Regions from separate parts of the Zobellella sp. An-6 genome, predicted to be linked through region 1. Evidence: predicted binding sites of a transcription regulator. Region 1 holds the regulator's gene; the other holds the start of a gene.
The links. Region 1 encodes LexA, which represses DNA repair genes until DNA is damaged. Its sites were predicted from a motif close to ANCTGTNTNNNNANACAGNT; they were not measured.

Region 1 (11,388 bases):
CCTGCTGGTGCCCAACCCCACCCCTGGATAGAGCACCAAACGAAACCCACTATAAAATATAGACAAAGACGAACAGGCAGAGCCAGACCACATCCACGAAGTGCCAATACCAGCTGCTGGCCTGAAAGCCGAAATGCTGGGCCGGGGTGAAATGCCCCTTGTTGACCCGCAGCCACATGATGAGCAGCATCAGGGTACCCAGGGTGACGTGGGCCCCGTGAAAACCGGTGAGCAGGAAGAAGGTGTTGCCGTAGATGCCGGAGTCCAGCCGCAGGCCCAGATCCCGGTAGGCATGCACGTATTCCCAGGCCTGCAGCGCCAGGAACAGCATCCCCAACAGCACGGTCAGTCCCAACCACTGCTTCAGCCGGGTGCGCCGCTCCCGCAGCAACGCCAGATGGGCGAGATGGGCGGTCACGGAAGAACTCAGCAGGATGACGGTGTTGACCAGCGGCAGGCCGAACCAGCCCATGGCGGTGGTTTCCATCCCGCCCGGGGTCAGCAGCAGGGGCCAGCTGGCGGTAAAGTCGGGCCACAGCACCTCATTGGTCATGGCGTTGTTGCCGGCCCCACCCAGCCAGGGCACCGCCAGCACCCGGGCGTAAAACAGAGCACCGAAGAAGGCACCGAAGAACATCACCTCCGAAAAGATGAACCAGCTCATACCCTGGCGGAAAGAGCGGTCCATCTGTTCGCTGTACAGCCCGGAATGGGACTCATCGATCACGTTGCCGAACCAACCGAACAGCATAAAGGTCATCACCAGGGTGCCGGCGGTAAACACCAGGGGGCCGGTGATGCCGGCGATACCCGCGGCCCACATGCCGGCTCCCGAGGCCAGCAGAAACAAACCGATGGCGCCGACTATCGGCCATGGGCTCTGGGCCGGCACATAATACTGTTGGGTCTTGACCTCCATGACTGCCTCCTTGCTAGCTGCGCGTGGCAACCTGCTCGCTGATGTCGTAAAGGGTATAGGACAGGGTGAATACCTCGATATTGCCGGGCAAGGCCTCATCCACATAGAAGCGCATCGGCATCACCGCCTGCTCTCGTGCCGCCAGGGGCTGCTCCTGAAAACAGAAGCACTCGGTCTTGCGCAGATAGCCCGCCGCCACTCCTGGCGAGACCGACGGAATGGCCCGCAGCACCCTGTCCTCCGCCGCATGACTGGTCACGGTGAAGTCTACCTGGTGCATCTCGCCCGGATGCACCTGCAGCCGCCGCACCGAGGATTCGAAATCGCCGTTAAGGCCCTTGGCCTTGTAGGTGACGAACTCCACCGTCACCAGCCGCTGCTCGTCCATGGCCCTGGACTCCGCCGCCGCCGTGGTGGCGGTTTTGCCGTTCAGGCCGGTAAGATCGCAGAACACGTCATACAGCGGTACCAGGGCGAAGCCGAAGCCGAACATGACGACCGCCATCAGGCCGAGTCTGAGTGCTTTTTTACCGTGATCCATTGCCTTCGATCTCCGGGGGGGTGCTGAACGTGTGGTAGGGCGCCGGCGAGGGCACCGTCCACTCCAGACCGTGAGCCCCTTCCCAGGGGCTGGCCGCCGCCTTTTCGCCGCCGCGGATGCATTTCACCAGCACCGCCACGAAGATCAGCTGGGACAGGCCGAAGGCAAAGCCGCCGATACTGACCAAGCCGTTGATGTCGGCAAACTGCAGCGAATAGTCGGGGATGCGCCGGGGCATGCCGGCCAGCCCGAGGAAGTGCATGGGGAAGAAGAGGATGTTGACCGAAATCACCGAGCACCAGAAATGCCACTTGGCCAGTCGCTCGTCGAACATGTGGCCGGTCCATTTTGGCATCCAGTAGTAGGCCGCCGCCATGATCGAGAAGATGGCGCCGGACACCAGCACGTAGTGGAAGTGGGCCACCACGAAATAGGTGTCGTGGTACTGGAAGTCGGCCGGGGTGATGGCCAGCATCAGGCCGCTGAAGCCGCCGATGGTGAACAGCACGATAAAGGCCAGGGCGAACAGCATGGGCACCTCGAAACTGATGGCGCCGCGCCACATGGTGGCCACCCAGTTGAACACCTTGACCCCGGTGGGCACCGAGATCAGCATGGTGCAGTACATGAAGAACAGCTCCGCCGCCACCGGCATGCCCACGGTAAACATATGGTGCGCCCACACCAGGAAGCTCAGCCCGGCGATGGAGGCGGTGGCATACACCATGGAGGCATAACCGAACAGCCGCTTGCGACTGAAGGTGGGCACGATGGCCGAAATGATGCCGAAACTCGGCAAGATCATGATGTACACCTCGGGGTGGCCGAAGAACCAGAAGATATGCTGGAACAGCACGGGGTCGCCGCCGCCGGCCGCCTCGAAGAAGCTGGTGCCGAAATACTTGTCGGTGAGCACCATGGTCACCGCCCCCGCCAGCACCGGCATCACCGCGATCAGCAGGAAGGCGGTGATCAGCCAGGTCCAGCAGAACAGGGGCAGTTTCATCCAGGTCATGCCTGGCGCTCTCAGGTTCCAGATGGTAACGATGACGTTGATCGCCCCCATGATCGAGCTGATGCCCATGATATGGATGGCGAACACGAACAGAGCGGTGCTGTCCGGGGCATAGGTGGTGGACAGGGGGGCGTAGAAGGTCCAGCCGAAGTTGGGGCCGCCGCCGGGCATGAACAACGAGCTCAGCATCAGCAGGAAGGCGAAGGGCAGGATCCAGAAGCTCCAGTTGTTCATGCGCGGCAGCGCCATGTCGGGAGCGCCTATCATCATCGGGATCATCCAGTTGGCCAGGCCGACAAAGGCGGGCATGACGGCACCGAACACCATGATGAGGCCGTGCATGGTGGTCATCTGGTTGAAGAAATTGGGATCCACCAGCTGCAGGCCGGGCTGGAACAGCTCGGCGCGGATGACCATGGCCATGCTGCCGCCCAGCAGGAACATGGCCAGGCTGAACAGCAGGTAGAGGCTGCCGATGTCCTTGTGGTTGGTGGTCAACAGCCAGCGCATGATGCCCCTGGCCGGGCCCTGGTGGTGATGGTCATCCGCCACGTCCAGCTGGTCGTCCGCGGTTTGTGTCCGGTCTAACTGCGTCATCCCTGCCCCCTATTGTCCCTGCCTGGCTTGATGGATGTCCTTGGGCTGCACCAGATCACCGGTGTCGTTGCCCCAGGCGTTGCGCTCGTAAGTGATCACGGCGGCCAGCTCCTTCAGCGCCAGCTGCCGGTCGAAGCTCTGCATGGCGGTGCCCTCCTTGCCGTAGAGCACGATATCGATATGGGACGCCCTGTCGTTCAGCACCATGTTGCTGCCCCTGAGCGCGGGGAAGGCGCCGGGTATACCCTCGCCATTGGCCTGGTGGCAGGCGGCGCAGCTGCGCTGATACACCTGCTCGCCCAGGGTCATCATCTCTTCCATGGTCATTTCCATCGCCAGCAATTCCTGCTCGGCGGCCCGGGCCTCGGCCTGCTCCGCCTTCACCCGGGCCAGCCAGCCGTCGAACTCGCCGGGCGGGCGGACATCCACCACTATCGGCATAAAGGCGTGATCCTTGCCGCACAGCTCGGCGCACTGGCCGCGGTAGAGACCGGGCTGGTTGATGCGGGTCCAGGCCTCGTTGATAAAGCCGGGAATGGCGTCCTTCTTGACCGCGAAGGCCGGCACCCACCAGGAATGGATGACGTCATCGGCGGTGATCAGGAAGCGCACCTTGCGATCCGTGGGCAACACCAGGGGCCGGTCCACTTCCAGCAGGTAGTTGTCGCGCTTACGCAGGCTGCCGTCGATTTCCTGGGGCAGGGTGGCGAGCAGGCTGAAGAATTCGACGTCCTCATCGAAGTAGCGGTAGTGCCATTTCCACTGGGAGGCGGTGATCTGCACCGTCAGATCCGACTGGCTGGCGTCCTCCATGGCGATCAGGGTACGGGTGGCGGGAATGGCCATGGCCACCAGGATCAGGAAGGGGATGATGGTCCAGAGGATTTCCACCTTGGTGCTTTCATGGAACTGGGCGGCCTTGGCCCCCTTGGACTTGCGGTGATGGAGCAGGGCCCAGAACATGGCCCCGAACACCACCAGGCCGATCAGCGCGCAGATGATGAGTATGGTCATGTGCAGGCCATACACCTTCTGGCTGATATCGGTGACCCCCTGGGTCATATTGAGACGGCTTTGCGCCCACACGGGCAGCGGTGCCACTAGCGACAGCAGCAGAAAAATCGGCTTCACACGCACCCCCAAAAGTCTTAGTCCTTTATTTTGGCGCACTCGAAAGAGAGTCAGTGCTTACCGAACCACCGCGTCCATCGGTCCGGCACACACTAAGTAAAGCATTGATTATGAAAAAGTAAAAAAATGAAAAAGAAGCGGGAAGCGGGAAGCGGGAAGCGGGAAGCGGGAAGCGGGAAGCGGGAAGCGGGAAGCGGGAAGCGGGAAGCGGGAAGCGGGAAGCGGGAAGCGGGAAGCGGGAAGCGGGAAGCGGGAAGCGGGAAGCGGGAAGCGCATCTTAGGCCCCCATCCCCAGGGAAGCAAGTGGCTTAAAACCTGTTTATGATTTTTGTTAGGCGGCCTGTGGCCACCCAGCGAAGAGGCAATAGGCGCCGCTGAGCTTTGGGGGACAAAGGCTGCGGCTGCACCGACCCACCGCGCCAGGGAAGGCGCGGTGGAGCCCCCATGGGGCGAGCTTGTCCGCCGTGACGAGCCATTTCGGCCTGACCGAACATCCAGTGAATGTTCGCAGCAGGTCGAAGTGATGAGTATCGGATCCCACGGCGTGTCGGCGGAGTAGTGCCCGTTGGCCTAGAACAAAAGATTGCCAACAGGTTCTTAAAAATCGCTGTTGCGGATCACGCCCACCGCCAGGCCTTCGATGATCAGCTCCTGGCTCCGCAGGTCAACCTCGATGGGCGACAGCTCCTCGTTCTCCGGCAGCAGGCTGACCCTGCTGCCCTGACGCCGGAAGCGCTTGACCGTGACCTCGTCGTCGAGCCGGGCCACCACCACCTGGCCGTTGCGCACCTCACCGGTCTTGTGCACCGCCAGCAGGTCGCCGTCCATGATGCCGATGTCCTTCATACTCATTCCCTTGACCCGTAGCAGGAAATCTGCCGGCGGATGGAACAGGGCCGGATCCAACCGGTAATGGCTCTCTATATGCTGCTGTGCCAGGATGGGCTCACCGGCGGCTACCCGCCCGATCAGCGGCAGACCCGGCTCTTCTCCCGCTTCCTCCTCTTGCGCCAGGCGGATCCCCCGGGAGGTGCCGGGCATCATCTCGATCACCCCCTTCTTGGCCAGGGCCTTCAAATGTTCCTCGGCGGCATTGGCGGACTTGAAGCCCAGGGACTGGGCGATCTCGGCACGGGTGGGCGGCATACCGGTCTGCTGGATATGCTCCTTGATGATCTCCAGCACCTGGGACTGGCGAGGGGTTAGCGCTTTCATAGGAAACCTGTTTTTTTATACAGCTAACTGTCAGTATATCCAGTAAATCCCGCAGGGCAAGCACAATAAACCACGGTGTCGCTCCTCCCGGCCGGCCTTTCCTTGTAGCCAAGGGCGGCGATAGGGTTACCACTGCGCCAAGGCCAGGCCGGCAAACACCGCCATGCCCGCATGGTTATTGTTGAGGAAAGCCTGGAAGCAGGCCGCCCGCTCCCGGTCCCGGATCAGTCGCTGCTGGTACACGAACAACGCGGCGGCGGCCAACAGCCCCCAGTAGAAAGACGCAGCCAGGGCGAACACCTGACCGGCCGCCACCAGCAGCAGCAGGGTGGCCAGTTGCAGCAGGCCGACGATCAGCTTGTCACGCCGGCCGAACAGGATGGCGGTGGACTTGACCCCAATCCTGAGATCGTCATCCCTGTCCACCATGGCGTACATGGTGTCGTAGGCTACCGTCCAACACAGGTTGGCGGCAAACAACAACCAGAGCCCGGCCGGCAGGCTGTCTGCCTGGGCGGAGAAGGCCATGGGAATGGCCCAGGAGAAGGCGATACCCAGAAACAGCTGGGGCAGATGGGTAAACCGCTTCATAAAGGGATAGAGCGCGGCCCAGAACAGGCCGGCAAAGGCCAGGCCGATGGTGAGGGCGTTGGTGGTCAGCACCAGCACAAAGGAAAGGCCCACCAGCAGGGCGAAAAAGCCCAGCGCCTGGCGTTCGGTCAGCTCGCCGGCGGGCAACGGCCGGGCCTGGGTGCGCTTGACGTGGCCGTCGATATGGCGGTCCGCATAGTCGTTAATCACGCAGCCGGCGGAGCGCATGAAAAACACCCCGGCGACGAACACCAGCAGCACCCAGGGGGAAGGCAGGCCGTCGGCAGCGATCCACAGGGCCCAGAGGGTGGGCCAGAGCAGCAGCAGGCTGCCGATGGGCTTGTCCATGCGGGCCAGCGCCATGTAGGCACGCCAGCGCGGGCGGGAAGGCGAAGTCAGGGTGGTCATGTTACAGGCTCCTGATAGGCGGGCACGGCGGGAAGGAACAGCTCGGTCACCAGCACCCGGGCTCGCCCGGTGGCCAGCACGGACCGCCGGCCCCAGAGGGTGCCAGTCGCCCCTGCCCGCGCCACCAGCCGTTCATAGTCGACGGGCGCCAGTTCGGTGAACTCGAAGGAGGAACGCTGCAGGTCCGGGGCATCGAACAACAGCTCCCCCAGGGCACGCCGTCCCAGGCCGGTCAGCTCCGGCATGGCGGCCCGGGTGGCCGGGGAATAGAGGGAACTGGCATAGACCCAAGGCCGGCCGTCGCAATACAACAAGACTTCCCGGCAATAGGCCAGTTCGGTGTCCAGCAGGGCCATCTGTTCCGGGCTCAGGGGTAACAGGACATCGCTGGCCAGCACCTCCACCCGGAAGTCACGACTGTGCCGGCGCAAACGCTCGGTCAGGGAACCGGGATCCCGCAGCCAATCGCACAGGGTGGGCCGCCGCTGCGGCAGCGCCGCCGTCCAGTGCCAGAGATGATCGACAGAGGGCGTCACGGCTGATTCCTGAAATAACGGATACACATATAAAAAGACACGACTCAGTTGCTTTAAAAATCACGTATTTACTTGACCGGCCCGGTATTTGTTTAAACAATGCGCTCCAGAAACCAAGGCTGGAGACATTGTTTATGCTACGCATCGCTGCGCTGTGCATCTTGCTGGCGGCGACGGGCCGCGCCCAGGCACAGGAAGCACCCCCGACTTCCGAAGGGCCCCTATACTACACCATGACGCCGGACATTATTACCAACTACCAGAACTCCGGCCAGACCCTGGGCTATATCCGCGTGTCCATCGAGCTGATGCTGGAGCAGGCCGACCAGATGCCGCTGGTGGAGCAGCATATGCCGCTGCTGCGGGACGCCGTCAACAACCTGCTGGCAGAAAAGAACCAGCAGGAGATCCGCTCCCTGGCCGCCCGCACCGAATTGGCCAGCGAAGGCCTGCGCCGACTGAACGACCTGCTGCTGAAGGAAACCGGCCAGGCACCCATCCGCCGCCTGCTGTTCACCAACTTCCTCTATCAGTAACGCCGGGAGCTGTTGTCTAGCCGGGCCTGCGCCAGGCCGATCAGGCCGCCGCCAAGGTGGGCCAGATTGGCCACCGGTCCCAGCACGCCGGCAAAGCCCAGCACCAGCCACACCACCATGAACACCGCCATGCCATCCGGCAGGCCGATGCCCCGCAGCGGGTTGAGCCGCCCGCTGAGCCAGACATAGGCCAACAGGGCGTAGACCACCCCGGACAGGCCGCCGAAGCGGGGGCCGCTGGCCCAGTATTGCATCAGGTTGGGCAACACCGCCGCCACCAGCAAGAGGGACAACAGTTTGCCGTGTCCCAGGCGCCGTTCCACCATGCCCCCCAGATACCACCACCAGAACAGGTTGAACACCAGGTGCATCAGGGAGAAATGCAGCAGCGCCGGGGTGAAGGCGCGCCAGAACTCCAGCCCCAGCAGTTGTTCCCAGCGGGGCGGAAAGGACAGCAAGCCGAACATCGGCAGTCCCAGCCAGCTCAGGCCGTAGACCAGCAGGCAGGCCAGCAGCACCAGCAGGTTCACCGGTCCGGTCTGGCGCAGCAGATCGCTCAGCCAACCCGCCGCCTGGCGATCATGGCTAAAGCGGACATGGGTGTCGCCCTGACGCCAGGAGGCGTCCTGGTAACGAGGATGCAGGGGCTCGGCCAGAAAGCGTTTCACCTCCTGCAGCGCCTCCTGGTAGCGGGACTCGTTGACCAGCCAGATGCTGACGTTGTTGTCGTCGTCCAGGGTCAGTTCGCATTTGAGCCCGATATCGGCCAAATAATCCACAAAGGCCTGGGCCCGGCGCGGATCATCGAGCACCAGCAGCAGCTTCATCCGGCCCCGACCACCGCCTGGGTGCGGCGCCAGGCCTCGAAGCCGCCATCCAGGCTATAGACTTCCTCGAAGCCCTGGTGGATCAGGTATTGGGCCGCGCCCTGGCTGCTGATGCCGTGGTAGCACATCACGATGACCGGAGTGTCGAAGTCCACCTCGTTGGTGAACCGCACCAGGCTGTCGTTGGTCAGGTGGAAGGCCCCTTCGGCGTGCGCCAGGGCAAAAGACTGGGGATCGCGGATATCGACCAGCCGGGCGCGACCCTCGGCCAGCAGGGTGTGCGCTTCCGCCACCGAAATATGGGCAAACTGCTCCATCACTCACTCCTCGCATGAATTTAGGGCAGTTTACCCAATAGCGGCGGCCTTGGCATCACCCGCCCAGGTAGGCCCGCTGCACCTGCTCGTTGACCAGCAGGGCGGCACCGGTGTCGGCCAGCACGATACGGCCGTTTTCCAGCACATAGCCGCGGTCCGCCAACTTCAGTGCCTGGTTGGCATTCTGCTCCACCAGGAAGATGGTCATGCCCCGCTCCTCGCGTAGACGGGCGATGATGTCGAAGATCTGAGCGATGATGATGGGAGCCAGACCCAGCGACGGCTCATCCAGCAGCAGCAGCCGCGGCTTGCTCATCAGTGCCCTGCCGATGGCCAGCATTTGCTGCTCGCCACCGGACATGGTCCCGGCCCGCTGGTGCATGCGCTCCTTGAGCCGGGGGAACATCTGGTACACCTCCGCCAGCAGGCCCTCGTGCTCGTGCTTGTCCACGAAGAAGGCACCCATGTGCAGGTTTTCCTCCACCGTCAGCCGGGAAAAGATCCGCCGCCCCTCGGGTACGATGGCGATGTCCTTGCGCATGATGGTGGCAGTGTCCAGGGCGCTCATGTCCTGCCCCTCGAACAGCACCCGCCCCTGGGTCGGCTTGGGGTCGCCACAGATGGCCATCATCAGGGTGGTCTTGCCCGCCCCGTTGGCGCCGATCAGCGTGACTATCTCCCCCTTGTCGATATGGACGGACACCTCCTCCAGCGCCTGGATCTTGCCGTAGCTGGCGCTCACATTCTCCACTTGCAGCATGGTCAGGCTTCTCCCAGGTAGGCTTTGATCACGTCGGGGTTGTTGCGCACCCGCTCCGGGGTGCCGTCGGCCAGGGGCCGGCCCTGGTTGACCACGTAGATATGGTCGGAGATGCCCATCACCAGTTTCATGTCGTGCTCGATCAACAGTATGCTGACCCCCTCGTTGTCGCGCAGATCGCAGATCAGTCGATCCAGCTCATGGGTCTCGTTCGGATTAAGCCCCGCCGCCGGCTCGTCCAGCATCAGCAGTTGCGGCCGGGCCGCCATGCAGCGGGCGATCTCCAGCCGGCGCTGCTGGCCGTAGGCCAGGTTGCCGGCGGTACGGTTGGCAAACTCGGTCAGCCTCACCTTTTCCAGCCAGTAGTGGGCCCGCTCCAGCCCTTCCCGCTCCGCCCGGCGGAAGCCGGGGGTCTTGAACAGGCCAGAGAGGAAGTTGGTATTGAGATGACGATGCTGGGCCACCAGCAGGTTTTCCAGCACCGTCATCTCCTTGAACAGGCGTACGTGCTGGAAGGTACGCACCATGCCGAGGCGGGCGATTTTGTGGCCGGGCATGCCCTGGATCTCCTGCCCCTTGAAATTGACGGTACCGCCGCTCGGCCGGTAGAAGCCGGACAGGCAGTTGAACACCGTGGTCTTGCCGGCCCCGTTGGGGCCGATCACCGAGACGATCTGCCGCTCTCCCAGGGACAGCGCCACCCCGTCCACGGCCACCAGGCCGCCGAAGCGCATGGTCAGGCCGGATACCCTTAACAGCTCGGTCATGATTTCAGCTCCATGTGGGGTCTGTGCATCGGCAGCAGGCCCTGGGGTCGCCAGATCATCATCAATACCATCAGCAGGCCGAACAACAGCATGCGGTATTCGTTAAACTCCCGGGTCAGCTCCGGCAGTATGGTCATGACGATGGCCGCCAGCACCACCCCAATCTGCGAGCCCATGCCGCCCAGCACCACGATGGCAAGGATGATGGCCGACTCGATGAACACGAAGGACTCGGGGCTGATAAAGCCCTGGCGGGCGGCGAAGAAGCTGCCGGCAAAACCGGCGAAGGCGGCCCCGATGGTGAAGGCGCTCAGCTTGATAAGCGTCGGGTTGAGGCCGAGCGAGCGGCAGGCGATTTCGTCCTCGCGCAGCGCCTCCCAGGCCCGGCCGAGCGGCATGCGCAGCAGCCGGTTGATGATGAAGATGGTGAACACCACCAGCACCAGTGCCAGCAGGTAGAGGAAGATCACCTTGTGCCCCGAGTTGTAGGCAATGCCGAAGAACTCGTGGAAAAGGTTCTCGCCCCGGCGTTCGAACTCCAGCCCGAACAGGGTCGGCTTGGGAATACCGGCGATGCCGTTGGGACCACCGGTCAATTCCGTCATGTTGTTGAGCAGGATGCGGATGATCTCGCCGAAGCCAAGGGTGACGATGGCCAGGTAGTCCCCGCGCAGGCGCAGCACCGGAAAACCGAGCAGAAAGCCGAACAGGGCCGCCATGCCGCCGGCGATCAACAGGCAGGTCCAGAAATCCAGTCCCAGGTAGGCGTTGAGCAGGGCATAGGTATAGGCACCCACCGCGTAGAAGCCGACATAGCCCAGGTCCAGCAGGCCGGCCAGGCCTACCACCACGTTCAGCCCCAGCCCCAGCATCACGTAGATCAGGGTCAGGGTGGCCAGGTCGACGGCGCCGCGGGAGCCGACGAAGGGCCAGATGATGAGGGCGCTCAGCACCAGCACGGTGACGATGCGGTACAGCCAGGGCTGCTCTTCCGGGGCCGGCAGGGCAAAGTGGCCCTTGCGGTCGGACAGGTAGCGGAAAGGCTGGCGCAGTTGGGTCTGGAACAGCTGCGCCAGCAACACCAGGGCCGCGCCCAGGGCCAGCCATTCCCAGGCCGCATCCAGGCGGTTGGTGACCACCAGCCGGGTACCGGCGGTTTCCAGCCGGAAGCCGAGCAGCCAGCCGGCCAGCACCAGGAACAGGACGGCAGCGATGAGGGCGGGTTTGA
Region 2 (11,388 bases), 2.9 Mb from region 1:
AGCCGGAGTTGACGCCGCCGTTTTCCACCAGGAAGGGCGGCAGGCCCGACATGTGGGTGTCCATCATCAGCGATACCCGCCGCTCGCTCAGGGAGCCGATCTCGGCAATCGCCAGGGCGATGTTGTCCGCCGCCATGGCCACCGGCTCGGCGTGGAAGTTGCCGCCGGAGATGACATCGTTGTCCTCGGCGAACACCAGGGGGTTGTCGGACACCGCGTTGCCCTCGATCAGCAGCACCTCGGCGGCCTGGCGCAGCTGGGTCAGGCAGGCGCCCATCACCTGGGGCTGGCAGCGCAGGGAGTAGGGATCCTGCACCTTGGCACAGTTGACATGGGTCTTGCTGATGTCACTCTGCTCGCCCAGCACATGGCGGTAGGCGGCGGCGGCGTCGATCTGGCCGGCCTGGCCGCGCACCTCGTGGATGCGGGCATCGAAGGGCCGACGGGAGCTCAGGGTGGCTTCCACCGTCAGGCCGCCCACCACCACGGCGCTGGCGAACAGGTCTTCCGCCTCGAACAGGCCGCGCAGGGCGAAGGCGGTGGACACCTGGGTACCGTTCAGCAGCGCCAGGCCTTCCTTGGGCGCCAGGCCCATCGGCTTCAGGCCGGCGATCTCCAGCGCCTGGCCGGCGCTGATGATCTCGCCCTGGTAGCGGGCCTGGCCCTCGCCCAGCAACACGCAGCTCATGTGCGCCAGGGGCGCCAGGTCGCCGGAGGCGCCGACGGAGCCCTTGCCGGGGATGCAGGGGTAGACGCCGTGGTTGACCAGCGCCATCAGCGCCTCCAGCACCTGCAGGCGGATGCCGGAGTAGCCACGGGCCAGGCTGTTGATCTTGAGCACCATGATCAGTCGCACCAGCTCGTCGCTGACCAGCGCCCCCAGGCCGGTGGCGTGGGACAGCACCAGGGAGCGCTGCAGGGTTTCCAGGTCTTCCGGTTTGATGCGGGTATTGGCCAGCAGGCCGAACCCGGTGTTGATGCCGTACACGGTGCGGTCTTCCGCCACCATGCGGTTGACGCAGTCGACCGAGGCCTGGATGGTGCCGTGCACCGCAGGATCCAGCGCCAGCTTCACGGGCTGTTCATAGGCCTGGCGCATCTGCGCCAGGGTCATTTTTCCGGGATGGATAGTCAGAGTGCTCATAAATTAGTCCTTGTTCACCATGGGCAGGTCCAGGTCGTTCTCACGGGCGCAGTTGATGGCGATATCATAACCCGCGTCGGCGTGGCGCATCACGCCGGTGCCCGGGTCGTTACGCAGCACCCGGCCCAGGCGTGCGGCGGCGGCGTCGGTACCGTCGGCCACGATCACCACGCCCGAGTGCTGGCTGAACCCCATGCCGACCCCGCCGCCGTGGTGCAGGGACACCCAGGTGGCGCCACCGGCGGTGTTGAGCAGGGCGTTCAGCAGCGGCCAGTCACTGACGGCATCGGAGCCGTCCATCATCGCCTCGGTTTCCCGGTTGGGGCTGGCGACGGAGCCGGAGTCCAGGTGGTCACGGCCGATCACGATGGGCGCCTTGAGTTCGCCGTTCTTGACCATCTCGTTGAAGGCCAGGCCCAGGCGGGCACGGTCTTTCAGGCCGACCCAGCAGATACGGGCGGGCAGGCCCTGGAAGCTGATGCGCTCGCGCGCCATGTCCAGCCAGTTGTGCAGGTGCGGGTTGTCGGGGATCAGCTCCTTCACCTTGGCGTCGGTCTTGTAGATGTCCTCCGGATCGCCGGACAGGGCCACCCAGCGGAAGGGACCTATGCCCTGGCAGAACAGCGGACGGATATAGGCCGGGACGAAGCCGGGGAAGTCGAAGGCATTCTTGACGCCCTCTTCCAGCGCCATCTGGCGGATGTTGTTGCCGTAGTCGAAGGTGGGCACGCCCATCTGCTGGAAGTCGAGCATGGCCTGCACGTGCACCGCCATGGACTGCTTGGCCGCCTTGACGGTGGCCTCGGGCTGGCTCTTGCCACGCACCACGTACTCCTCCCAGCTCCAGCCCTGGGGCAGGTAGCCGTGCAGCGGATCGTGGGCGCTGGTCTGGTCGGTGACCATGTCGGGCTTGACGCCGCGCCTGACCAGTTCGGGCAGCACGTCGGCGGCATTGGCGCACAGGCCGATGGAAATCGCCTTGCCCTCGGCGGTGTAGCGCTCGATGCGGGCCAGGGCGTCATCCAGGCTCTCGGCCTGCTCGTCCAGGTAGCGGGTGCGCAGGCGGAAGTCGATGCTGGACTGCTGGCACTCGATGTTGAGCGAGCATGCGCCGGCCAGGGTCGCCGCCAGGGGCTGGGCGCCACCCATGCCGCCCAGGCCGGCGGTGAGGATCCAGCGGCCCTTGAGGTTGCCGTCATAGTGCTGGCGACCGGCCTCGACGAAGGTCTCGTAGGTGCCCTGGACGATACCCTGGGAGCCGATGTAGATCCAGGAGCCGGCGGTCATCTGGCCGTACATCATCAGGCCTTTCTTGTCCAGCTCGTTGAAGTGCTCCCAGTTGGCCCAGGCCGGCACCAGGTTGGAGTTGGCCAGCAGCACCCGCGGCGCGTCGGCGTGGGTCTTGAACACGCCCACCGGCTTGCCGGACTGGATCAGCAAGGTCTCGTCGTCTTCCAGCCGCTTGAGCACGTCGACGATGCGGTCGAAGCAGGGCCAGTTGCGGGCGGCGCGGCCGATACCGCCGTACACCACCAGATCCTCGGGCCGCTCGGCCACGTCCGGGTGCAGGTTGTTGTGCAGCATGCGGTAGGCGGCTTCGGTCAGCCAGCTTTTGCACACCTTGTTGACGCCGGTCGGCACCTTGATAACACGGCCAGGAGCGTGACGATCGTTTTGTTGTGACATGTGGGTTTCCCTCTTTACAGTGTCAAAGTATGAATCAACCGAGCCGCCAGCCTGGCCGTGTGGCCATCCACGTCATACTCGGGGTTGAGCTCGGCCAAATCGGCGAGCCGGAGCTTGCCACTGGCCTTGATCTGTTCAATTACGGGTTCAATCAAATCCAGCCCCACCCCCCGGGCCGCCGGCGCACTCACGCCGGGCGCCTGGGCGGCGGGGAACACATCGATGTCGATGGTCAGGTAGAGGTGGTCGCAGCGACCGATAAAGTCCGCCACCTCCTGCTGCAGCCGGGGCAGGGTCGCCGCCGTCATGGCCCTGTCTTCCCATGCCAGCACCCCGAGCTCTTCGGCGCGCCGGAACAGGTTCTGGGTGTTGGCGGCCCGGCTCACCCCCAGGCAGGCATACTGGAAGGGCCAGCCCCGCTGCGCGCTCGCCTCGGCGATCTGGGCAAAGGGGGTGCCGGACGACACCACGAAGCCGGGGTCGCGCAGATCGAAGTGGGCGTCGAAGTTGATGATGCCGATGCGCGGGCTCTGCTCGCGTGGCGCCAGATGCGCGGCCAGACCAGACCAGGAGCCGAAGGCCACCTCATGGCCGCCGCCCATCACGATGGGGAAATGGCCCAGATCCAGCGCCTGGCTCACCCGGGCGGACAGGGCCTGGTGGGCCCCTTCCAGGTCCTCGTCCTGGCAGACCACGTCGCCGGCGTCGAACACGGCCATGCCCTGGTGCCAGGCCAGGCTGCCCAGCATCCGGCGCATGGCCGCCGGGCCCTTGGCGGCGCCGACGCGGCCCTTGTTGCGGCGTACCCCTTCGTCACAGCCAAAGCCGATCAGCACGGCGCCCGGATTCCGGGCCTGTTCCAGCGGCTGCACCTGCTGGTGCCAGCGGGCGGTGTCGGGCTCGGGATCGACCCGGCCGGTCCAGGGGGTCATGTCAGTCTTCATGCAGGCTCTCCCGCTACGATGCGTTGAACGAGCCGGGGCAGGCCCAGGCTGTAGGCCAGCTCGGCGTAATTGTCGGTCTCCCACAGGCACAGATCCGCGGCCATACCCGGGACGATGCGGCCGCACTCGTGCGACAAGCCCAGGGCCCGGGCGCCCTGGGCGGTAACGCCGCGCAGGGCCTCCACCGGGGTCAGGCGGAACAGGGTGCAGGCCATGTTCAGCATCAGCCTCAGGCTGAAGATGGGCGAGGTACCCGGGTTGGCGTCGGTGGCCAGGGCCATGGGCACCCCGTGGCGACGCAGCAGCGCGATGGGCGGCACTTTTGTTTCGCGCAATATGTAGAAGGCGCCGGGCAACAGGGTGGCGACGGTGCCGGCCTCGGCCAGGGCCTTTACCCCCGTCTCGTCCAGGTATTCCACATGATCCACCGACAGCGCCCCGGCGCGGGCGGCGGCGGCGCTGCCGCCCAGGTTGGACAACTGCTCGGTATGGCCCTTGATGGCCAGGCCATGGGCCTTGGCGGCGGCATAGACCCGCTCGCACTGGGCGACCGAGAAGGCGATGTTCTCGCAGAACACGTCCACCGCGTCCGCCAGCCCTTCGGCGGCGGCGGCCGGGATCATCCGCCGGCACACCAGCTCGATATAGCCGTCGGCATCGTCTTTGTATTCCGGCGGCAGGGCGTGGGCGCCCAGCAGGGTGGTGACCACCCGTACCTTGAGCTCCCGCCCCAGGCGGCGCGCCACCCGCAGCATCTTGAGTTCGTTGTCCACATCCAGGCCGTAGCCGGACTTGATCTCGACCGTGGTCACCCCGTCCGCCATCAGCGCTTCGAGGCGCGGGCGGGCGGCGGCGTACAGCTCGTCCTCCGAGGCGGCGCGGGTGGCCCGCACCGTGCTGAGGATGCCGCCGCCGGCGCGGGCGATCTCTTCATAGCTTTTGCCTTCGAGCCGGGCCTCGAACTCCCCGGCCCGGTTGCCGCCGTACACCAGATGGGTATGGCAGTCCACCAGCCCCGGGGTCAGCAGCCGGCCTTCGGCATCGATAAGCTCGAACCCGGCACGGTCGGCCTCGCTCAGCGCGCTCATGGGCTTCAGCCAGGCGATGCGGCCATCCTTAACCGCCACCGCCATGGGCTCGGCGGCGGCATCGAGGCCGTCGAACAGGGTGGCATTGACCCAGAGGCGGTGGGATGACGATGGCATGGCTGACTCCTTGAAGAGATATTTGTATATACATTTAAACCTTCACCCGCCCTTTGGCAAGTGCCACCCGATAAAAAACCCGGGTTTATCGATCCTGATCACATAAAAAATAGACAATCGATTAACATTGTGCGTATTTTTGTATATACATTAGTCATCACTCACAAGGAGGTCTCCTCATGCACCAGGTTACGGAACAATCCCGCCCCCAGGGCAAGGCCATCGGCCGGCTGCTGGGTCTGAGCGCCATCGGCATCTTTATTTTCTTTATTCCCATCACCCTGCAGGGCAGGACCAGCATACCGCTGGATCATATGGTGGGCTGGCTGCGCGCCGCCCTGGGCGAAAGCGGCGCCGGCTGGTATGCCATGGGGATGATAGTGGCGGGGGCGGTTTATCCGCTGGTCACCGGCCGCTGGAAACAGAGCCCGACCGACGCCGTCTTCCTGGTACTGAAATGGTTGGGGGTGGCGGCGGGCCTGATGGCGCTCACCGGCCTGGGCCCGGCGGCGCTGCAGGCGCCGGACATGCTGCCCTTCCTGTTCAACAAGCTGGTGATTTCGGTGGGACTGATCGTGCCCATCGGCTCGGTGTTCCTGGCCTTCCTGGTGGGGTACGGCCTGCTCGAGGCCATCGGCATCCTGGTGCAGAAGCTGATGCAACCCATCTGGCGTACCCCGGGCCGCTCGGCCATCGATGCGGTGGCCTCCTTCGTCGGCAGCTATTCCATCGGCCTGCTGATCACCAACCGGGTGTACAGCGCGGGCCACTACTCGGCGCGGGAAGCGGCCATCATCGCCACCGGCTTCTCCACCGTTTCCGCCACCTTCATGATCATCGTCGCCAAGACCCTGGGACTGATGGAGATCTGGAACCAGTACTTCTGGCTGACCCTGCTGATCACCTTTATCGTGACCGCCATCACGGTGCGGCTGCCGCCCCTCTCCCGCATGGACAACAGCGCCGAACACCGGGAGCCGGAAGGCGAACCCGGCAACCGACTGGCCACCGCCTGGCAGAACGGGCTGGAGGTGGCCGAGCAGGCCCCCAGCCTCGGCCGCAACGTGTTCGACAACTTCAAGGACGGCCTGGTGATGACCATCAGCATACTGCCGTCCATCATGTCGGTGGGGCTGATCGGCCTGCTGGTGGCCAAATACACCCCGGTGTTCGACTGGCTGGGCTACCTGTTCTATCCGGTGACCTGGCTGTGGGGCCTGGAGGACGGCATGCTGCTCGCCAAGGCCACCGCCTCGGGGCTGGCGGAGATGTTCCTGCCGGCGCTGCTGATGGCCGAGGCCGACTTCGTGGCCCGCTTCGCCGCCGGCGTGGTGTGCGTGTCGTCGGTGCTGTTCTTCTCGGCCTCGATTCCCTGCATACTGGCGACCCGTATTCCGCTCAAGGTCGGCACCCTGGTGCTGGTGTGGTTTGTCCGCGCCCTGCTCAGCCTGCTGCTGGCCATCCCGGTCGCCATGCTGATTGCGCCCTGAGCCAGGTCCGGCCCGACGCCGGTGCGCGTCGGGCTGGATACCGCCCCGTCTTGCCGCTAAGATGACGTTTTTGTTAACGAGATCTTTTCATGGCCCTGACCGCCACCCTGCACAAGGTGCGGATGAATATCAGTGATCTGCACCGCCACTACTACCAGGAACACAGCCTGACCGTGGCCCGCCATCCGTCGGAAACCGAAACCCGGCTGATGGTGCGGCTGCTGGCCTTTATGCGCCATGCCGGCGAAGATTTGAGCTTTACCAAGGGACTCAGCACCGACGACGAACCCGAACTGTGGCAGAAGGCAGCGGATGGCCGCATCCTGCTGTGGGTAGAGCTGGGCGAGCCCAGCGTCAAGCGCATCAAGCAGGCGCTGTCCCGAGCCGAGCGGGTGGTGGTGTACAGCTATGGCGGACGCTCCGCCCTGGAATGGTGGAGCAAACACCAGATCGAGCTGGGGCAGCTGCCGCGGCTCGAAATCTACCACCTGGCCGATCCCCAGCCGGCCCGGCTGGCCGAACTCTGCACCCGCAGCATGGACCTGTTCGCCACCCTTCAGGAAAGTGAAATCCAGCTCACCGATGGCGAGCACAGCCTGGATCTGCAGCTGACCCAGTGGCGCTGACCCAAGCGGGAAGCGGGAAGCGGGAAGCGGGAAGCGGGAAGCGGGAAGCGGGAAGCGGGAAGCGGGAAGCGGGAAGCGGGAAGTATTGTGACTCCGGCTTGCGCCCGCAACCCTGAGCGCCGGGGCGGCGCTCAGTCCAGCTTCAGGGTGGAACGCAGCTTGTAGCGGTTGCCCGGGTGCCAGAGCCGGGCAAAACTCACCAACTGGTGCAGCGACCAGGTGCGTCGGGTCACCAGCAGACAGGGCTCTTCGGACCCTATATGCAACCAGTCGCACACCTGGGCCGGTGCCAGGCGCGCCTCGACGATATGCTCCAGATCCGACAGCGGGCAATGCTGCACCAGGTAGGCATTGGGGGTCATCCGGCTGAAGTCGCAGCTCAGGTAATCGGGCGCCAGCACGGGATTGACGAAGCGCTCCTCCACCTGGATCGGCACCTGGTTTTCCAGGTGTACCATCACCGAATGGAACACCCGGGCATTGAGCCGCATGCCCATCTGCAGGGCAATTTCCTCGTCGGCACGGATGCTTTCCAGCAGCAGCACCCGGTTGCCGTATTCGTGCCCCCGCAGGCGCACCTCGTCGGCAATATTGTTGATGTCCGCCAGCGGCGACTCGGCCTTGGGCTCGGTGACGAAGGTGCCGAGCCCGGCCCGGCGCATCAGGTAGCCTTCCTGCACCAGATCGCGGATCGCCTTGTGCGCCGTCATCCGGCTGACGCCGAAATGACCGGCCAACTCCTGCTCGGGGGGGATCTGCTGGTGCAGCGGATACTCCCCGGACTGGATACGTTCGAGGATATGCTGCTTGATCTGCTGGTAAAGGGGGGTTGATTGGGTCACATGGCCTCCTGCTGCTGGTCCAATTGTACATACAATTGAATGCCAGTCCCAGCGCCCGCCGCCAAAACCGCCGTCGAGCGGCCGCCTTGTGTCCGGGGCTTTTAACAAGGGGCGATTTGCGCTAAGGTGCGCGCAAATTCAGCAGGTACCGGCGGCAGGTATATCTTGGAAAAACATGAAGAAGTGCTGGTGGCACTGCGTCAAATCATTCGCGCCATCGATCTCCACTCCCGTCAGCTCAGCAAGGCATCCGGACTCACCGGACCCCAGCTGCTGTTGATGCAGGCAATCAACGAGCACGGCGACATCACCATGCGCAAGCTGGCCCAGGCCACCAATATGAGCCAGGCCACCGCCACCACCATCATCGATCGGCTGGAGCAGAAACAGCTGGTGCGCCGGGAGCGCAGCCAGACCGACAAGCGCAAGGTGCACGCCGTGCTCACCGACGAGGGCAAGGCCAAGCTCAAGACCGCGCCCCGTCCCCTGCAGGAAAGCTTTATCCAGCAGTTCCAGGCGCTGGAAGCCTGGGAGCAGAACCTGCTGCTGTCGTCGGTGCAGCGCATCTCTTCGATGATGAACGCCAACGATCTGGACGTGGCGCCGCTGCTGCAGGTGGGCAGCCTGATCCAGGAAGAAAAGTATTAATCCTGCAGGCTGATGCCGATATTGGATACCCCGCCCTGGGCGGCGAAGTCGCGGACGGCCAGAATGGCCTCGGCCTCCCGGGGTTGGGCCACCCGCTCAAGCAGCTCCACCTGAAACTCCATTTCCGTTTCCATCAGCTCCTGCTCGTACAACTCTTCATCGCTCAGTTCCCGCTCCGCCAGCAGCTCGGCAAAGCCGGCCACCGTACCCAACGAAGCGTTGCTGGCTTCCAAGGCCTCCTCGCCGATGCGGCAGATCACCGAGTGGTAGGCCGCCCCCAGGGCCACGCAGGCGTCCAGCGCCGGGTAGGCCCCGTAGGAGTCGAACCTGGCCGGATCCGGGATGTACTGCTCAAAGGCCTCCAACTCGGCGGACAGATCTACCCGCGAGCCTTTCACCGTGAGGTAGGTCCAGAGCACGTCCAGGCCATGGCGAAAACGTTCACCGTCACCGAAGCCGGCGGTGTCGCTGAACAGGCGGTAGTTGGGATACATGCGCTCGGCCAGGGCCAGGGCGAACACCGTCTGTTGCCAGGGCATCAGCTTGTTGAGTTTCTTGTAAAATTTGTCACCGAACACGGGCAGTTCCTTGTGGTTAAGCTCGCCGCACTGCTGCCAATCTGGCCGTTTGCGGCCGGGGCTCACACTTTATGCGGGAAACACTGGTATAAGTTTTTGCTTGTGCCATTGTCTCATAAAAAGCTGGTACAAAAAGCACCTTGAGGAGAGAAGGTATGGCCAATCATACCCTGTTGCTGCTCAGTCAGGATAACGCCGAATACAACGCCCTGCTGAAAGGGGCCTACCTGCCCGGACTGACCATACTGGCCCCGCGGGAAGAAGCGGACATCCAGGCCGCCCTGGCCCGGGCCGACATCCTGCTGGGCGAGCCGGCGCGCATCCGGCCCCGGCTCAGGGACGCCCGCGCGTTGAAATGGGTTCAGTCCACCTACGCCGGCGTCGACGTGCTGCTCAGTCCCGGCACCCGCCAGGACTACCTGCTGACCAATATCCGCGGCATTTTCGGCCCGCTCATCAGCGAGTACGTCTTCGGCCACCTGCTGTCCATCAGCCGCCACCTGCGCCACTACCGGGAACAGCAGCGTCAGCACAACTGGCAGCCCGTCCCCTACCAGAGCCTGCATGGCAAGACCATGCTGATCCTGGGGACCGGCAGCATCGGCCAGCATATCGCCGCCACCGCCCGCCATTTCGGGATGGAAGTGCTGGGGGTGAGCCGCGCCGGCCGGGAGGCACCTGGCTTCGATCGCACCTACCAGGTGCAGGCCCTGAACAAGGTGCTGCCCAAGGCGGATGTGGTGGTGAGCGTGCTGCCCTCCACCCCGGAAACCCGCGGCCTGTTCGATGCCGAACGGCTCAAGCAGATCAGGCCGGGCGCCGTTTTCTTCAACGTGGGCCGGGGCGATGCGGTGGATGAAACCGCCCTGGTGCAGGTCCTGCGCAGCGGCCACATCGGCGCCGCCGTGCTGGATGTGTTCGCCACCGAGCCGCTGCCGACGGACAGCCCGTTGTGGGACCTGCCCAACGTGGTGATCACCCCCCATAACGCCGGTTACAGCTTCCCGGATCAGATAGTGACCCGCTTCAGCCGCAACTACCTGAAATATATCGAGGGCAAGCCGATGGAAGGCGTGGTCAACTTCGACCTGGGTTATTGAAGGTGGATAAACTGCTTCGGGAAGTGCGGGCCTGCCGGCTGTGTGAAGCCTTCCTGCCCCTGGGGCCTCGCCCCGTGGTGCAACTCGGCGCCGGGGCCCGAATCCTGGTCGTCGGCCAGGCACCGGGAACCCGGGTACACGAAACCGGGATCCCCTGGAACGATCCGTCCGGCGACACCCTGCGTAAGTGGCTGGAGGTGAGCCGGGAGCAGTTCTACGACCCCGAGCGCTTCGCCATCATGCCCATGGGCTTCTGCTACCCGGGCAGGGGCAAGAGCGGCGATCTGCCGCCCCGCCCCGAATGCGCCCCCACCTGGCACCAACAAATACTGGCCGCCCTGCCCCGTATCGAACTCACCCTGCTGATCGGCCAGTATGCCCAGCGCTATTACCTGGGCAACCGCTACCGCACCCTCACCGACACGGTGCGCCACTGGCGGGAATTTGCCCCGGACCGGCTGCCGCTGCCCCACCCTTCCCCCCGCAACCGCCGCTGGTTGCGTGACAACCCCTGGTTCGAGCAGGAGGAGCTGCCGGCCCTGCGGGCGCGGGTGCACCAGGTACTGGGCTAGCCCCGCTTGGGTAAAAATTGGGACAGCAGGAAGAGGCCGGCGGCCACCACCACCACGGAAGGGCCCGCGGGGGTGTCGTGGCTGGCGGAAAGCTGCAGCCCCCCCACCACCGACAGCATGCCGAGTCCCATGGCATAGCACGCCATCTGCTCCGGGGTCCGGCTGAAACGGCGGGCGGTGGCGGCGGGGATGATCAGCAGCGAGGTGATGATCAACGCACCCACAAACTTCATCGCCACCGCGATCAGCACACTGATCATCAGCAACAGCAGCAGCTTGAGCGCCTCCACTCGCACCCCCTCCACCCGCGCCAGCTCCTCGCTGACGGTGATCGAGAGCAACTGCCCCCAGAACTGGCGCAGGATCAGCAACAACACCAGGCCGCCGCCGTAGATCCAGGCCAGATCCACCGGCTGGATCGCCAGCAGATCCCCGAACAGGTAGGCCATGAGATCAACCCGCACATTGTCCATAAAGGCCAGGGACACCAGGCCGAGGGACAGGGCGGTATGAGCCAGGATGCCGAGCAGGGTGTCGGTGGCCAGCCAGCTGG

Region 2: a site for LexA is predicted at 4,996-5,015, ahead of hutI (imidazolonepropionase). Genes of this name have one in related genera too.

The regions. Positions count from the first base shown of each region.
Region 1 is NZ_CP199259.1:298,158-309,545, reverse strand. Features, by position in the region: gene ACT7DK_RS01400 (DUF2909 family protein) at 1-31, shown strand, start outside; gene ACT7DK_RS01395 (cytochrome c oxidase subunit 3) at 50-919, opposite strand; gene ACT7DK_RS01390 (cytochrome c oxidase assembly protein) at 933-1,460, opposite strand; gene ctaD (cytochrome c oxidase subunit I) at 1,447-3,072, opposite strand; gene coxB (cytochrome c oxidase subunit II) at 3,082-4,203, opposite strand; gene lexA (transcriptional repressor LexA) at 4,801-5,418, opposite strand; gene ubiA (4-hydroxybenzoate octaprenyltransferase) at 5,545-6,417, opposite strand; gene ACT7DK_RS01365 (chorismate--pyruvate lyase family protein) at 6,414-6,953, opposite strand; gene ACT7DK_RS01360 (flagellar basal body-associated FliL family protein) at 7,088-7,489, shown strand; gene glpG (rhomboid family intramembrane serine protease GlpG) at 7,483-8,316, opposite strand; gene glpE (thiosulfate sulfurtransferase GlpE) at 8,313-8,633, opposite strand; gene ACT7DK_RS01345 (ABC transporter ATP-binding protein) at 8,689-9,393, opposite strand; gene livG (high-affinity branched-chain amino acid ABC transporter ATP-binding protein LivG) at 9,396-10,160, opposite strand; gene ACT7DK_RS01335 (high-affinity branched-chain amino acid ABC transporter permease LivM) at 10,157-11,388, opposite strand, start outside.
Region 2 is NZ_CP199259.1:3,189,175-3,200,562, forward strand. Features, by position in the region: gene hutH (histidine ammonia-lyase) at 1-1,144, opposite strand, end outside; gene hutU (urocanate hydratase) at 1,148-2,830, opposite strand; gene hutG (formimidoylglutamase) at 2,845-3,774, opposite strand; gene hutI (imidazolonepropionase) at 3,771-4,979, opposite strand; gene ACT7DK_RS14915 (YjiH family protein) at 5,159-6,469, shown strand; gene ACT7DK_RS14920 (YaeQ family protein) at 6,559-7,095, shown strand; gene hutC (histidine utilization repressor) at 7,227-7,937, opposite strand; gene ACT7DK_RS14930 (MarR family winged helix-turn-helix transcriptional regulator) at 8,103-8,585, shown strand; gene ACT7DK_RS14935 (YjaG family protein) at 8,582-9,163, opposite strand; gene ACT7DK_RS14940 (D-2-hydroxyacid dehydrogenase) at 9,319-10,263, shown strand; gene ACT7DK_RS14945 (uracil-DNA glycosylase family protein) at 10,266-10,835, shown strand; gene znuB (zinc ABC transporter permease subunit ZnuB) at 10,832-11,388, opposite strand, start outside.